4 regions of the Clostridium aromativorans genome follow, and region 3 is predicted to be linked to each of the others. Evidence: riboswitches for the same ligand, from Rfam matches in the RefSeq annotation. Region 3 holds a riboswitch; each other region holds the start of a gene.
What was found. A riboswitch is a leader RNA that binds a small molecule or an ion and turns the genes downstream of it on or off. The one in region 3 is predicted to bind S-adenosylmethionine.
Positions count from the first base shown of each region.

Region 1: linked by a shared signal. The riboswitch ahead of LN736_RS14055 (M20 family metallopeptidase) and the one ahead of proC (pyrroline-5-carboxylate reductase) in region 3 are both predicted to bind S-adenosylmethionine.
Region 2: linked by a shared signal. The riboswitch ahead of LN736_RS10030 (DUF2325 domain-containing protein) and the one ahead of proC (pyrroline-5-carboxylate reductase) in region 3 are both predicted to bind S-adenosylmethionine.
Region 4: linked by a shared signal. The riboswitch ahead of LN736_RS16465 (O-acetylhomoserine aminocarboxypropyltransferase/cysteine synthase family protein) and the one ahead of proC (pyrroline-5-carboxylate reductase) in region 3 are both predicted to bind S-adenosylmethionine.

Region 1 is NZ_JAJJPB010000021.1:32,778-35,951, reverse strand. Features, by position in the region: gene LN736_RS14065 (methionine ABC transporter permease) at 1-264, opposite strand, end outside; gene LN736_RS14060 (methionine ABC transporter ATP-binding protein) at 304-1,380, opposite strand; SAM riboswitch class I at 1,505-1,606, opposite strand; SAM riboswitch class I at 1,752-1,865, shown strand; gene LN736_RS14055 (M20 family metallopeptidase) at 1,935-3,134, shown strand.
Region 2 is NZ_JAJJPB010000011.1:67,572-70,745, reverse strand. Features, by position in the region: gene LN736_RS10035 (MerR family transcriptional regulator) at 1-1,146, opposite strand, end outside; SAM riboswitch class I at 1,378-1,504, shown strand; gene LN736_RS10030 (DUF2325 domain-containing protein) at 1,601-1,891, shown strand; gene LN736_RS10025 (succinylglutamate desuccinylase/aspartoacylase family protein) at 1,921-2,463, opposite strand; gene LN736_RS10020 (ABC transporter ATP-binding protein) at 2,496-3,174, opposite strand, start outside.
Region 3 is NZ_JAJJPB010000004.1:62,946-66,119, reverse strand. Features, by position in the region: gene LN736_RS05390 (PrkA family serine protein kinase) at 1-64, opposite strand, end outside; gene LN736_RS05385 (L-2-amino-thiazoline-4-carboxylic acid hydrolase) at 476-934, opposite strand; gene proC (pyrroline-5-carboxylate reductase) at 1,005-1,847, opposite strand; SAM riboswitch class I at 1,958-2,064, opposite strand; gene LN736_RS05375 (carbamoyl phosphate synthase small subunit) at 2,415-3,174, shown strand, end outside.
Region 4 is NZ_JAJJPB010000032.1:6,527-9,700, reverse strand. Features, by position in the region: gene LN736_RS16470 (homocysteine S-methyltransferase family protein) at 1-649, opposite strand, end outside; SAM riboswitch class I at 1,060-1,145, opposite strand; SAM riboswitch class I at 1,276-1,385, shown strand; gene LN736_RS16465 (O-acetylhomoserine aminocarboxypropyltransferase/cysteine synthase family protein) at 1,506-2,789, shown strand; gene LN736_RS16460 (isocitrate dehydrogenase (NAD(+))) at 2,914-3,174, opposite strand, start outside.

The sequences.
Region 1 (3,174 bases), on a different contig from region 3:
AAGTGGGATTATAGCTGCAAGAAGGATAATAAATGGTATAGATCTGAAAATATTTATTATTTTGCCAAGTATACTGTTAACAATTCTATTTTCAAGTATACCTCCTTCTTGTGTAACAACCAGGGTAATTCCCATTATTGTTCCAGCTACTGTAGATATAATTCCTGAAACAGCCACCATATAAAAAGTTTCAAATATGGCTTTTAGCATTTCAGGATATAAATTCACCAAATTTGGTGCTATTTTTGCTAAAAATTCATTCATTTTATCACCTTCAAAAATTTAAAAATTCATATTTTAGATTCAATTACTTCCAACTTTTAATTTATCACTATCATTTTTAATACCTACGTATTCCACATGTATGCTATTTTCTTCAAGGTATGCTATTGAATTATCTATACTCTCATCCGTTCCATTTAACTTCACTATCAAATTTCCTATAGGTACATTTTGAATAATTTCTACATTCCCAAATAGTATACTGGCATCTATTTTAAATTTTCGAGAAATTTTCGAGATAAATGCCTGACCTGTTTTTTGCCCTGTAAAGGATATTTTAACAATACTTTCTCCTTCAGTTACCTGTTTAAGTTCACCCATCGAACTTCCCTTTTCAAGAAAATCATATATTTTCTCATAATGAAATAGTGAAGATATAAATTTTTTGGTTATAGGAGCTTTTGGATTTGTAAATATATCTATTATATTCCCCTGTTCAACTATTTCACCAGAATCTATTACTGCCACTCTCTGACATATTTCCTTTACTACCTCCATTTGATGAGTTATTACTACTATAGTCAATTTCAAATTTTCATTAATACCTTTTAAAAGTTTTAAAATTGACTGAGTTGTCTGTGGATCCAGAGCCGATGTGGCCTCGTCACATAAAAGCACTTCAGGATCATTGGCCAGTGCCCTGGCAATTCCAACTCTCTGTTTTTGCCCGCCGCTCAGCTGTGAAGGATACACTTTTATTTTGTCATTTAGTTCCACCAGTCTTAAAAGATCCAGTACTTTTTTCTCTATCTCATTTTTGCTAAAGCCCTTTCTCTTTAAAGGATAGGCCACATTCTCAAATACCGTTCTATTTTTCATGAGATTAAAATTTTGAAATATCATTCCAATTTTTTCTCTGCTCTTTCTCAATTCTCTTGGAGATAAACGAGTTAGATTCTTTCCATTTACGATTACTTCTCCGGAAGTCGGCTTTTCCAATAAATTTATACAGCGAATTAAAGTGCTTTTTCCCGCTCCACTGTACCCTATGATTCCAAAGATCTCACCAGCTTTAATGTGAAGATTGACATTTTTTAAGGCTTCCACTGTATTAGTTTTACCTGTATAAGTCTTGTTGATATTTTTTAGCCATATCATACTTTTCCCTCCTCTAAAATCATCTATTGCAATTTTACAGTAATTTTATTCATAAAAAATCCCCTTCCTAAAAGAAGGGGATACACGGCATTAAAAAAAACCCGCGGAAGGGTTTTTATACCTTTCCTCATCTTTCAGAACAACGTTCTGCTGGATTTAGCACCATCACACAAATGTGGTTGCTGAAACTTCAAAGGGCCAGTCCCTCAGTTTCTCTTGATAAGGATATATTCAATTTTTTCAAATTACTTTATAAGCTAAATTATACAACTTATTTTTATTATGTCAATATGTAATTTCTAATAATCATTTTTGTTGACAAAATTACTTAAAAGCTCTATTATATTTAGTAGTCAGTTTAATATGCAAAATTCTTATCCAGAGAGGTGGAGGGAATGGCCCTTTGAAACCTCGGCAGCAGATCTTTTTAAAAGATACTGTGCCAATTCCAGCAAGTTTATTTTTATAGGCTTGAAAGATAAGAAGAGAATTTAAATATCTCTTCTTTGTTTCAAAGAAGATTTTTTTTATGCAAAAAAGAGGAGGTTTTTATTATGAACATAAAATATATCAAGGATTTTCAACAGGACATAATAAATGGAATCGAAAATAGCAAAAATGCTTATATAAATATAAGCCACCAAATACACAGTCATCCTGAGATAGGAAATGAGGAATTTTTTTCTTCCAAATTACTTATAGATACCTTGAAAAAGGAAGGATTTTCTATAGAAAAAGCAGCAGCAGGCCATCCTACTTCTTTTATAGCCAGGAAAAAATCAAATAAAAATTCCAGTACAGTTATCGGATTTTTGGCAGAATATGATGCTCTTCCCAATTTAGGACATGCCTGCGGCCACAACATCATAGGCACGGCAAGTACAGCTGCAGCTATTTCCCTGTCAAAGCTTATAGATGAAACTGGCGGGGAAATTGTTGTATTTGGTACTCCTGCTGAAGAAGGAGGAGAAAATGGCAGTGCAAAAGCGAGCTTTGTAAAACATAATTTATTTAAGGATGTAGACGCCTGTATGATGATTCATCCTGGAAATGAGAACTATAGAACGGTTAAATCTCTGGCCAATGACCCAATTCAATTTGAATTTATAGGAAAAGCCGCTCATGCAGCAGCTTGTCCTGAAAAAGGAATAAACGCCCTTGATGGAGTAATCCAATTATTTAATGGAATAAATGCCCTAAGACAACATGTAACCAGTGATGTGAGAATACACGGTATAATAACCGATGGCGGATATGCCCCAAACATAGTTCCGGATTATGCCAGAGCAAAATTTTTCATACGTGCCTCTGAAAGAAATACCTGCGATCAGGTTACAGAAAAAGTTAAAAATATTGCCAGAGGAGCATCTTTGAGCACAGGAACTAAGGTTAACATAAGTTTTTTCCAGAATAAGATAGATAATTTTCTCATAAACGACAAATTTGATGATGTGTTTGCAGAAAATCTAGAATCACTGGGAGTTCATATAAAAAATAAAATTCCAGAAGGGCTTGGTTCTACAGACGCAGGTAACGTGAGCCATGTGGTTCCAACTATACATCCCCATATAAAAATAGGAGATGACAAATTAGTAGGCCATACTCCAGAATTCCGTGAAGCCGCTATATCAAAACAAGGAGATAATGCTCTTATAATTGGAGCCAAAGCTCTAGCACTGACAGGCCTCACTCTGCTTACTGATAAAAACAAACTCAATGCAATTAAGGAAGAATTCAGCAGGCAGCATTCCTAAAAAATATTTACAGGTATCCACCTGAACCTTTATCCGATGG
Region 2 (3,174 bases), on a different contig from region 3:
AGAATAAAATTTTAGGGCTTTTCCTATAAATTTTGATGCACCGCTTCCATATCTTTTATCTGTTGCTTTTATAAATTCAGGACTTGATAAATAAAAATCTGCCATATACCCAAAATAATTTTCTCCTTCATCTACTTTCAAAGCTTCATTTATTTGCCTGGTTTCATTTGCTATTTCAAAAACAATTTGTTGAATCTCTCTTGAAAAAGGATCTCTACTTAAATCAGATACAAGCTTTTTATATAATGTATCTATTTTAGGCAAATTATTTTCAGAATAAATTTTCAAAGCTTTTCCTATAAATTTAGACGCACCGCTTCCATATTTCTTATCAACTTCTTCTATCCATTTAGGAAATACCAAATAAATTTGCACCATACTGTGCCAGTAATAATCTCCCATATCAGCTTTAAAAACTTCATAATCCTTTTTAACTGTATTAGTTATTTCTTCAGCAATCCGTTGAATTTCCCACGAAGAAGGATCTTTACTTAAATCAGATACAAGTTTTTTATATAGTTCTTTTAATTTAGGATTCCCGTCATAAAGACAATCTTTCTTAAACTCATCAATCTGTTCTGCTTTAGTTAAAGCATCACTATTTAAATTTTTCTTTAAAGCTTCAGTGAATTTTTTTATACTTCCATACTGCTTTATAGCGTCTTTAGCAATTTCACTTTCCTTAGTTTTAACTTTTTCAATAAATTCATCAAATTTATCTATGCTTCCCCACTGCCTAATTACTTTAGTCTTATTTTCTGTTTTAAATTCTTCTAACACATTATAATATTCGGTCATATCAAATTCCTTAAAACTCATCGTGCTTTCTCCCTTCAACGTTTTATTTATAAGTCCAATTAATTCGTTTAATCTATTGCGTTTCAAAACAAGCAGTTTTTTCTGATTTTTTAGTGCCTCCATTTTATCAAAGCTTGGTTCTGTCATGATTTTTTTTACTTCCTTTAAAGGTAATTCAAGCTCCTTAAAAAATAAGATCTGCTGTAAAGCTTCAAGAGCCCTGTCATCATAAAGCCTGTAACCTGCCTCTGTAATTTTACTTGGTTTTAACAATCCTATCTCATCATAGTAATGCAGTGCGCGCACACTTATTCCCGTCAAATCTGAAACCTGTTTTACTGTTCTCATTTCCACACCTCAAAATCTGATTTTAGAACTATCACTATTGTCTAATACTCTGCCGGCTGTAATCTTTGTTGATATAAATAATCTCTACATATATATTGCACTATGACGCGGAGTCAGAGTCAATACTTTTTGAAAAAATTCAATTTTAAAAGGTTCTGACTTATTTTCAATATTTATTTGCATTATCAATCATATTGTAGTATAATAAAGCTCATATAACTTAATAAGGTTCTCTTATCAAGAGCGGTGGAGGGACTGGCCCTTTGAAACCCGACAACCGGCATCAATTTTTAGATGTATCGGTGTCAATTCCTGCAAAGTGAATTAAACTGTTTTAAGTCACTTTGAAAGATAAGAAAAATACTAATTCTATAACCTGCTATCAAAAGCTATTTTTCTTATAAAAGGAAAATAGCTTTTTTATATTACAAAATAAAAATTGGAGGTATGTCTGATGGGGATTTTAGTGGTAGGCGGAGACAGAATTGAAAAAATAAAAAACAAATTGAGGGAAAACGGATTTAATAAAATAGTACATGTTACGGGGAGAAAAAAAGGAGACAGAAAAATAAAAATTCCATCAAATACGGATATAGTTGTGGTTCTTATAGACTACATAGGGCATAATATGGCTGAAATAGTAAAACAACAATCAAAACGAAATAATATCACAGTAATGTTCTGCAAACATTCCTGGTCCAGCATAAACAAGAACATAAATACTTACATGAAAAAGACATCATAGCAATAACTATTCCGAAATATTTGTTTCTTTCACCATTTATCTATCTGGCCACAATCTACATTCTCTCCGTAAGCCACCATGGGGCCACCCCTGATAATAGACAAACTGACAACCTGATAGAGCAGAATTCCATCTGCTTCAGCAACACATATTTCCAGTACATTTCCAAAATAATCCTTAATCCAGCCTAATATTTCTCCTTTTTTCAAGGTATCTCCTGCCCTTTTTGTCGGATACCAGCATCCCGTGTGTGATGCATTTTTGTAAATTACATTTTCTACATCTACAGGTTTATAGATTTTCCCAGAGATCTTTCCCTCCAGAATTTTAAGATAACGCAGCACATTTCTAACATCTTCTTTTCCCAATTCCACTTCTTCTTTTGACCAGACACCTGTACATCCTCTCTCAATCAAAATACTCGGAATACCACAGGAGCCTGCATAATTATAGGAACCCCCGCTGCCATGTGGAGAACGTACCAAACAGGGAACATCCACCACTTCTGCCATGGCCTTTGATTTTTCAACAACTTCCGCTGCAGCTGCTCCCACATAATATACATAAGGCATTAACTCTTCATAATATGTACGCAGCCTATACATTATTTATCAAATAAGTGACAAGCCACTAAATGACTTTTTCCTATTACTTTTAATTCAGGCTTTTCTTTCAAACATACATCACTGCATCTTTCACACCTGGAGCTGAAACTGCATCCTGGAGGTAGACAATAAGGACTTGGCGGCTCATCTTTAATTATTTCTATTCTGCTGTTATCAGCTTTTTTAACAGACAGCACGGATGACAGCAGGGCTTTTGTATAAGGATGGCATGCACTTGAAATGAGTTTACAGCTGTCAATAATTTCAACAATTTTTCCAAGATACATAACCACAACCCTATGACTTATATTTTTTACCACTGCCAGATCATGACAGATAAAAATATAGGACAATTTTTCTTTCCTCTGCAGATCCTCGAGGAGAGAAAGAACCTGCTTTTGTACGGAAACATCCAGGGCTGAAGTGACTTCATCACATACTATAATTTCAGGTTTTAAGGATACCGCCCTTGCTATTGCCACTCTCTGCCGCTGTCCTCCGCTCAGCTGATGGGGATATCTATCTGCAAAATTTTCACTCATGCCAACTGCTTCAAGAAGCTCTGCCGCTTTTTTACGGGCACTGTGCTTATCTATGAGTTTAAAATTCAAAAGAGGCTCAGCTATAGTTTCCCGGACCTTCATCCGGGGATTGAAGGTTTCAGAGATATCTTGAAAT
Region 3 (3,174 bases):
TACCTTCAAACTCATGCTTTTGTCGAACTTCTCTATCTCTTTCAATTATTTCCTTAAAATTCATAGTTATCTCTCCTTTAACTTATATTTAAATACTTACGCAGGATGAATTATTATTATGTATAATAGTTGAAAATGCTGCGACTTAGAGGGATAAATTAATATGTACTAAATTTTAAGTAATACTCAGAAAAATATATCCGAAATTTTAAGAAGATATTTTGAAGAGCAGTTGAGGTTTCAGCATTAGTAGAGGGTATCAGTATATGATAAGACTGTTTTGATTTTGGTTATTGAAATTTATTATATTGTCTTAATTCAATTTTGTCAATACACAGTATATTGTGAATTCAGGTTAAAGATGTAAAATATGGTTTGAAAACTCGGCTGTCAAAATATGGGCCAGGTTTCCAAACTATAATGTTGCTGCCTTTATGAGATCTTATGATAAAGTGTTTTCAAATGTTCAAAAATTTTAATGTTTTTTATCCCCGACTAAAAATCTACAGCAATTATCTCCTTTGGTTTTGCACAGGGGTCTTTCAAAGCCTATTCCGAATTTATCGTACATTATACTGTCTATTTCACAATACAGTGCTCCTATGTCTTCTGCGCCCAGCTGATGCCACATGTCATACATGGGGCAGTAGGTTATATCACAGGGATTGTCAGGATCACTTTCCCAGGAAATAGAAGGCATATCCTTTACCCTGGCATAAGTTTCCGGACTTATTTCAAGACCCTTTTCATGGACTTCTTCCAGCATGCTCTCTATTCTTGCTTCACCAAATTTTCTTATGGCGGATCTGACAGCTTCTTTTCCCTTCTCCTCGCCTAATCTGTCTATCATTTCCTTAGCCATGAAATAATGGAGCTCAGCCATAAGTTTTGCCATTCTACCAACTGGTTCATCAGTACTTTTTATTTTACCCATGTTTTTACCTTCCTCTCTCCAGTTATATTGATAAAGTAAAATTTATCCGAATCTAAATCCGAGAACCGCTTTATTCAGATTTCTTAGCTACCTTTTCCATACTGGTTTTGCCGATTTCTACAGCATTGATCACAGTTCCCCTGAAACCTCCCTGTTCTAAAGTTCTGACACCTGCTATAGTGGATCCGCCCGGAGAACAGACTCTGTCTTTCAGTGCACCAGGATGTTCGTGGGTTTCAAGGACCATTTTAGCTGCTCCTAAAGCTGTTTGTGCCGCAAGTGTCTGGGCTATATCTCTTGGAAGTCCCAGCTCAACTCCTCCGTCGGCCATGGCTTCAATCAGCATGTAAATATATGCAGGGCCGCACCCGCTTATAGCCATTACGGAATCTATTAGATTTTCCTGTACCAGGAAAGTTATACCCAGTTCCTTAAAAATTTTAATTACCAGTTCGGTATGCCTTTGTTCAGCATTTTTCCCCGGTGCAATTCCTGCTGCTCCGGCATTGACTAACATTGGAGTATTTGGTATTATCCTAACCAGGGGAACCTCAGTTAGATATTTTTCAATAACGGAGGTATTCATACCTCCCACAATTGATATAACCAATTGTTTTTCTCCATTCCACCTGGATTTTTGAATATATCCTAAAACTTCTTTTAGTACCTGGGGTTTTATACTCAATATTACAATGTCACAATTGTCAACCAGGTAATCATAACCGGTACTTTTGTCACTGCTGGAATTGGTTACGCCAAAATTTTCTTTGAGATATTCCAGTCTGCTGTCCAAAATGTCCATAGCATAGATATCCTCAGGAGAAAAAAGTTTGGATTTAAGCAGTCCTCTAATTATGGCTTCTCCCATCTGTCCAGCTCCGATAAAACCGATTTTTTTATTCAATGTTCCCATATCTGTCCTCCTAAAATTTTATTATTTAATATTAATATTTGCACCTTAAATTTGATAATCTTCAGATAAAACAAAAACTCAAGGAAATCTTGAGCTAATCAAACAAAATATCCTCATCTTTCAGTTCTATACTGCAGGATTTAGCACCAATGTATTATTCACAAATACTGGTTGCCGGGCTTCAAAGGGCCAGTCCCTCCACCTCTCTTGATAAAGCAAGTATTTAATTGTAGTTATATTGTTTTAAATTATACCGGCAAATAAATTTTTTGTCAACTTTCCAAAGTTGTATGCAAAATACATTTTTTGATACTTGACATAAGCTGATATTTTAATTAAAATTAATTAAAATAGAATTTTAAGTAAAAAATGCACTTTAAATTGGTCCTGTGAGGCCAGAAAGGAATGTATTATTTTGGATAGCTTTTTTTATGTGTTTAAAAAAGTGAACATTTTTAGAAATTCTGGCAATAGAAAAATTATTTTATAGATAATTTTTTCATTGCCTTTTTATTTTTTAAAGTTGGTTGAGTGTATTTTTGCTTGTAAAAATACAGGAGGTAATTTATGAAAGCAAAACTTATACTGGAAAATGGAAGTGTCTTTCAGGGTGAAGCCTTTGGATATCTCAAGGACAGCATAGGCGAGGTGGTATTTAATACTGGAATGACAGGATATGGAGAGATATTGACGGATCCTTCTTATTATGGACAGATAGTGACGATGACCTACCCTCTTATAGGAAATTATGGAGTTGATTTGAGTGATCTGGAATCAACTTCGCCAAAAGTAAAGGGACTTATTGTAAGGGAGATATGTCATTACTCCAGTAATTTTAAATCGGAAATGGAACTTGACGACTATCTTAAGATAAATAAAGTGACAGGTCTTTCAGGAATTGACACCAGGGCACTTACAAAATCACTTAGAACAAAGGGCACTATGAAGGGAATCATAACCGTGGAGAACCTGGATTTTTCCACTGTAAAAAGTACGATTGAATCCTTTTCCAATAAAAATGCGGTATCTCAAGTGACTGCAGAAAATGAATACACGGTGGGAAATGGTGCAAAGAATATAGCGGTTTTGGATTTTGGCATCAAAAAGAGCATGATAAAGGCATTTTTGGATCGGAAGTGTACTGTTACGGTATTTCCGGCAGCTGCCAGGGCGGAAGATGTTCTTGAAATTGATCCGGATTTGATATTTCTATCGAATGGACCTGGAGATCCTGCAGATTTGAATTTTGAAATAGAGAATATAAAAAAGCTCATAGGTAAGAAGCCAATTGTAGGCATATGCCTTGGGCATCAGCTTTTGGCACTGG
Region 4 (3,174 bases), on a different contig from region 3:
TTCCCTGAAGTTCAGATGGTCCAAGAGAACAATTTACACCAAGTGCATCCACCCCAAGCGCTTCCAATGTAACCACCATTGTTTTGGGATCCGTACCCATAAGAGTTCTGCCGTCCTGCTGAAAAGTCATTGTACAAAACACCGGCAGAGTTGTATTTTCCTTGGCTGCAAGAATAGCTGCTTTGGTTTCATAAAGATCAGACATAGTTTCTATTAAAACCAAATCTGCTCCAGCTTTTTTACCTACAATAACCTGATTTTTAAATAATTTATATGCCGTTTCAAAGCTCAAATTACCTGCTGGCTCCATTATTTGGCCTATTGGACCCAGATCCAGAGCAACTAATTTTCCCATGCAGGCCGCCTCTTCCTTTGCAATTTTCACTCCGGCCGTAATAACATCTTCTATATTATAATTTGAAGAATTGTACTTAAGTTCATTAGCTCCGAAAGTATTGGATATTATTATATCCGCTCCTGCCTCCAGATATCCTCTATGTATTTTTTTTATTATTTCAGCATTGGTCACATTTAGGATCTCTGGAAGTTCTCCAGGTTGAAGACCTGATCTTTGAAGCATGGTTCCCATAGCTCCGTCAAAGAAAATAAATTTTTTATCAAATTTGTCCAATGGATTTCTGAATACCATTTACTCCACCCCTTTTCAAATACAACTTATACTTCTCATATATCTATAATAGACGACTAATTTCTCTTTAACATTATAGTCATAATTATAATACATTTTTTATCATTTAGACATTGATCTATTCGAAGGTCACCACACTTATCCAATTCACAATATATAAAAATCAGCCAGATTTGGTATTTGAATATAGTTGGGACTCTGAATTTTCAATTAATCATATAAAAAAACTGCCTTCCTACAAGAAAGAAAAGCAGCTTATAACTTCATAAAAAGCCAATCCTTCTTATCTTTCAGAATTAATTTCACAGCAGATTCATGTTAACTTTAGATTCTTTTAAAATCAACTATGCTGCAAATAACAAGTTCAATGCTTAAAAACTTTTTTTACATAAACAGCAAAACTTGTTTGATTCTATTCTGCAGGAATTGACACCGATACACAATTGCCGGTTGTCGGATTTCATAGGGCCTGTCCCTCAATCTCTCGTGATAAGAATATTTTAATATTAATACTTAAAATCGAAATTGTCAATTACTTAATACATAAAATTTTTTCATTTTTTTTCATTTTCCCCTTGACAAACCCCCCCATGATCTGTTATGATTTTCTCAATTAAATACGGAACTTCTTATCCAGAGCGGCTGAGGGACTGGCCCTATGATGCCCGGCAACCTGAATGATAACTTTCATTCAACGGTGCTAATTCCAGCAGGTGTATAACCTGAAAGATGAGGAGCATGAGGAAAAATCTTCTTGTATCTCATCTACAAGAAGATTTTTTATTTTGCCAAAATATATAGAAGTTTCGTCCAGAATATTTAATATATTATAAAGAAATATGAGGAGGAAGTAAAAATGAGTGAAGAGAGAAAATTAGGTTTTGAAACATTACAGGTACATGCAGGTCAAGTGCCTGATCCAACAACGGGAGCAAGGGCAGTTCCAATTTATCAGACAACATCTTTTGTATTCAAAGATGCAGATGAAGCTGCAGACTTTTTCCAGCTTAAAAAACCAGGAAACGTTTATGCAAGAATAATGAACCCCACAGAAGATGTATTTGAACAGAGGATAGCAGCTCTTGAAGGTGGAAGTGCAGGTCTTGCTACAGCATCAGGTTTGGCAGCAATATTATATTCTATATTAAACGTGGCAAATGCAGGGGACAACATAGTTTCAGCCAGCACCCTCTACGGTGGAACTTATGAATTGTTCTCAGTAACTTTAAAGAAACTTGGAATCGACGTAACATTTGTAGATCCTGATGATCCTGAAAATATCAGAAAAGCAATCAAGGACAATACAAAAGCAGTCTATGCTGAAACCATAGGAAACCCGAGAATAAATGTACTGGATATAGAAGCAGTGGCAAATATAGCCCATGAAAATAAAATACCACTTATCATAGATAATACTTTTGGTACTCCATACCTGGTAAGACCAATAGAATACGGGGCAGATGTAGTTGTTCACTCTGCAACTAAATTCATAGGTGGACATGGAACTACCATAGGTGGAGTCATAGTTGACGGTGGAAAATTTGACTGGAGAGCAAGTGGTAAATTTCCTGATTTCACTACACCTGATGAGAGCTACAATGGACTTGTATATGCTGATCAAGGTCCTGTGGCATTTGCTACAAAAGCCAGAGTACAACTTTTAAGAAATACAGGTGCAACACTGAGTCCTCAAAGTGCATTTTATTTCTTGCTTGGACTTGAATCACTTTCACTGAGAGTTGAAAGACATGTTGAAAATACAAGAAAAGTAGTTGAATTTTTAAGTAAACACCCGAAGGTTGCATGGATAAACTATCCTGAACTTGAAGGAAGCCCATATAGAGAACTAGCTAAAAAATATCTTCCAAAGGGAGCAGGTTCCATATTTACTTTTGGAATAAAAGGCGGATTTGAAGCTGGAAAGAAATTTATAAACAGCGTAAAATTATTCTCTTTACTTGCAAATGTAGCAGATGCAAAGTCCCTTGTAATCCACCCATCAAGTACTACTCATGCAGAGTTGAACGAAGAACAACAGAAAGCTGCCGGAGTAACTCCTGATCTCATAAGGCTTTCAATTGGTGTGGAAAACATTGATGATATTATATATGATTTAGACCAAGCTCTAGCTAAAGCTTGATAATAAACAAAGTTCCCTAATTACTTTAAATTCCCTAATTTTTTATATAATTTAATTATAAAGAGCTGCTGCACAATTAAATTTGTGCAGCAGCTTATTTTACACTTTAATATCAAAAATACTATTACAATTCTGAAATTACAGCATTGGTGAATTCATCAGTAGTTGAATTTCCTCCTAGATCAGGGGTTATATACTTTCCCTCTTTTAACACATTTTCCACTGCCCTTTCAATTCTATCCGCAGCTTCACTTTCATGTAAATATTTCAACATCATAACTGAAGACAATATTATAGCAGTAGGATTCGCCTTGTTCTGTCCTGCAATATCAGGAGCTGAACCATGGGCAGGCTCAAATACAGCTCGCTCTTCCCCCATGTTGGC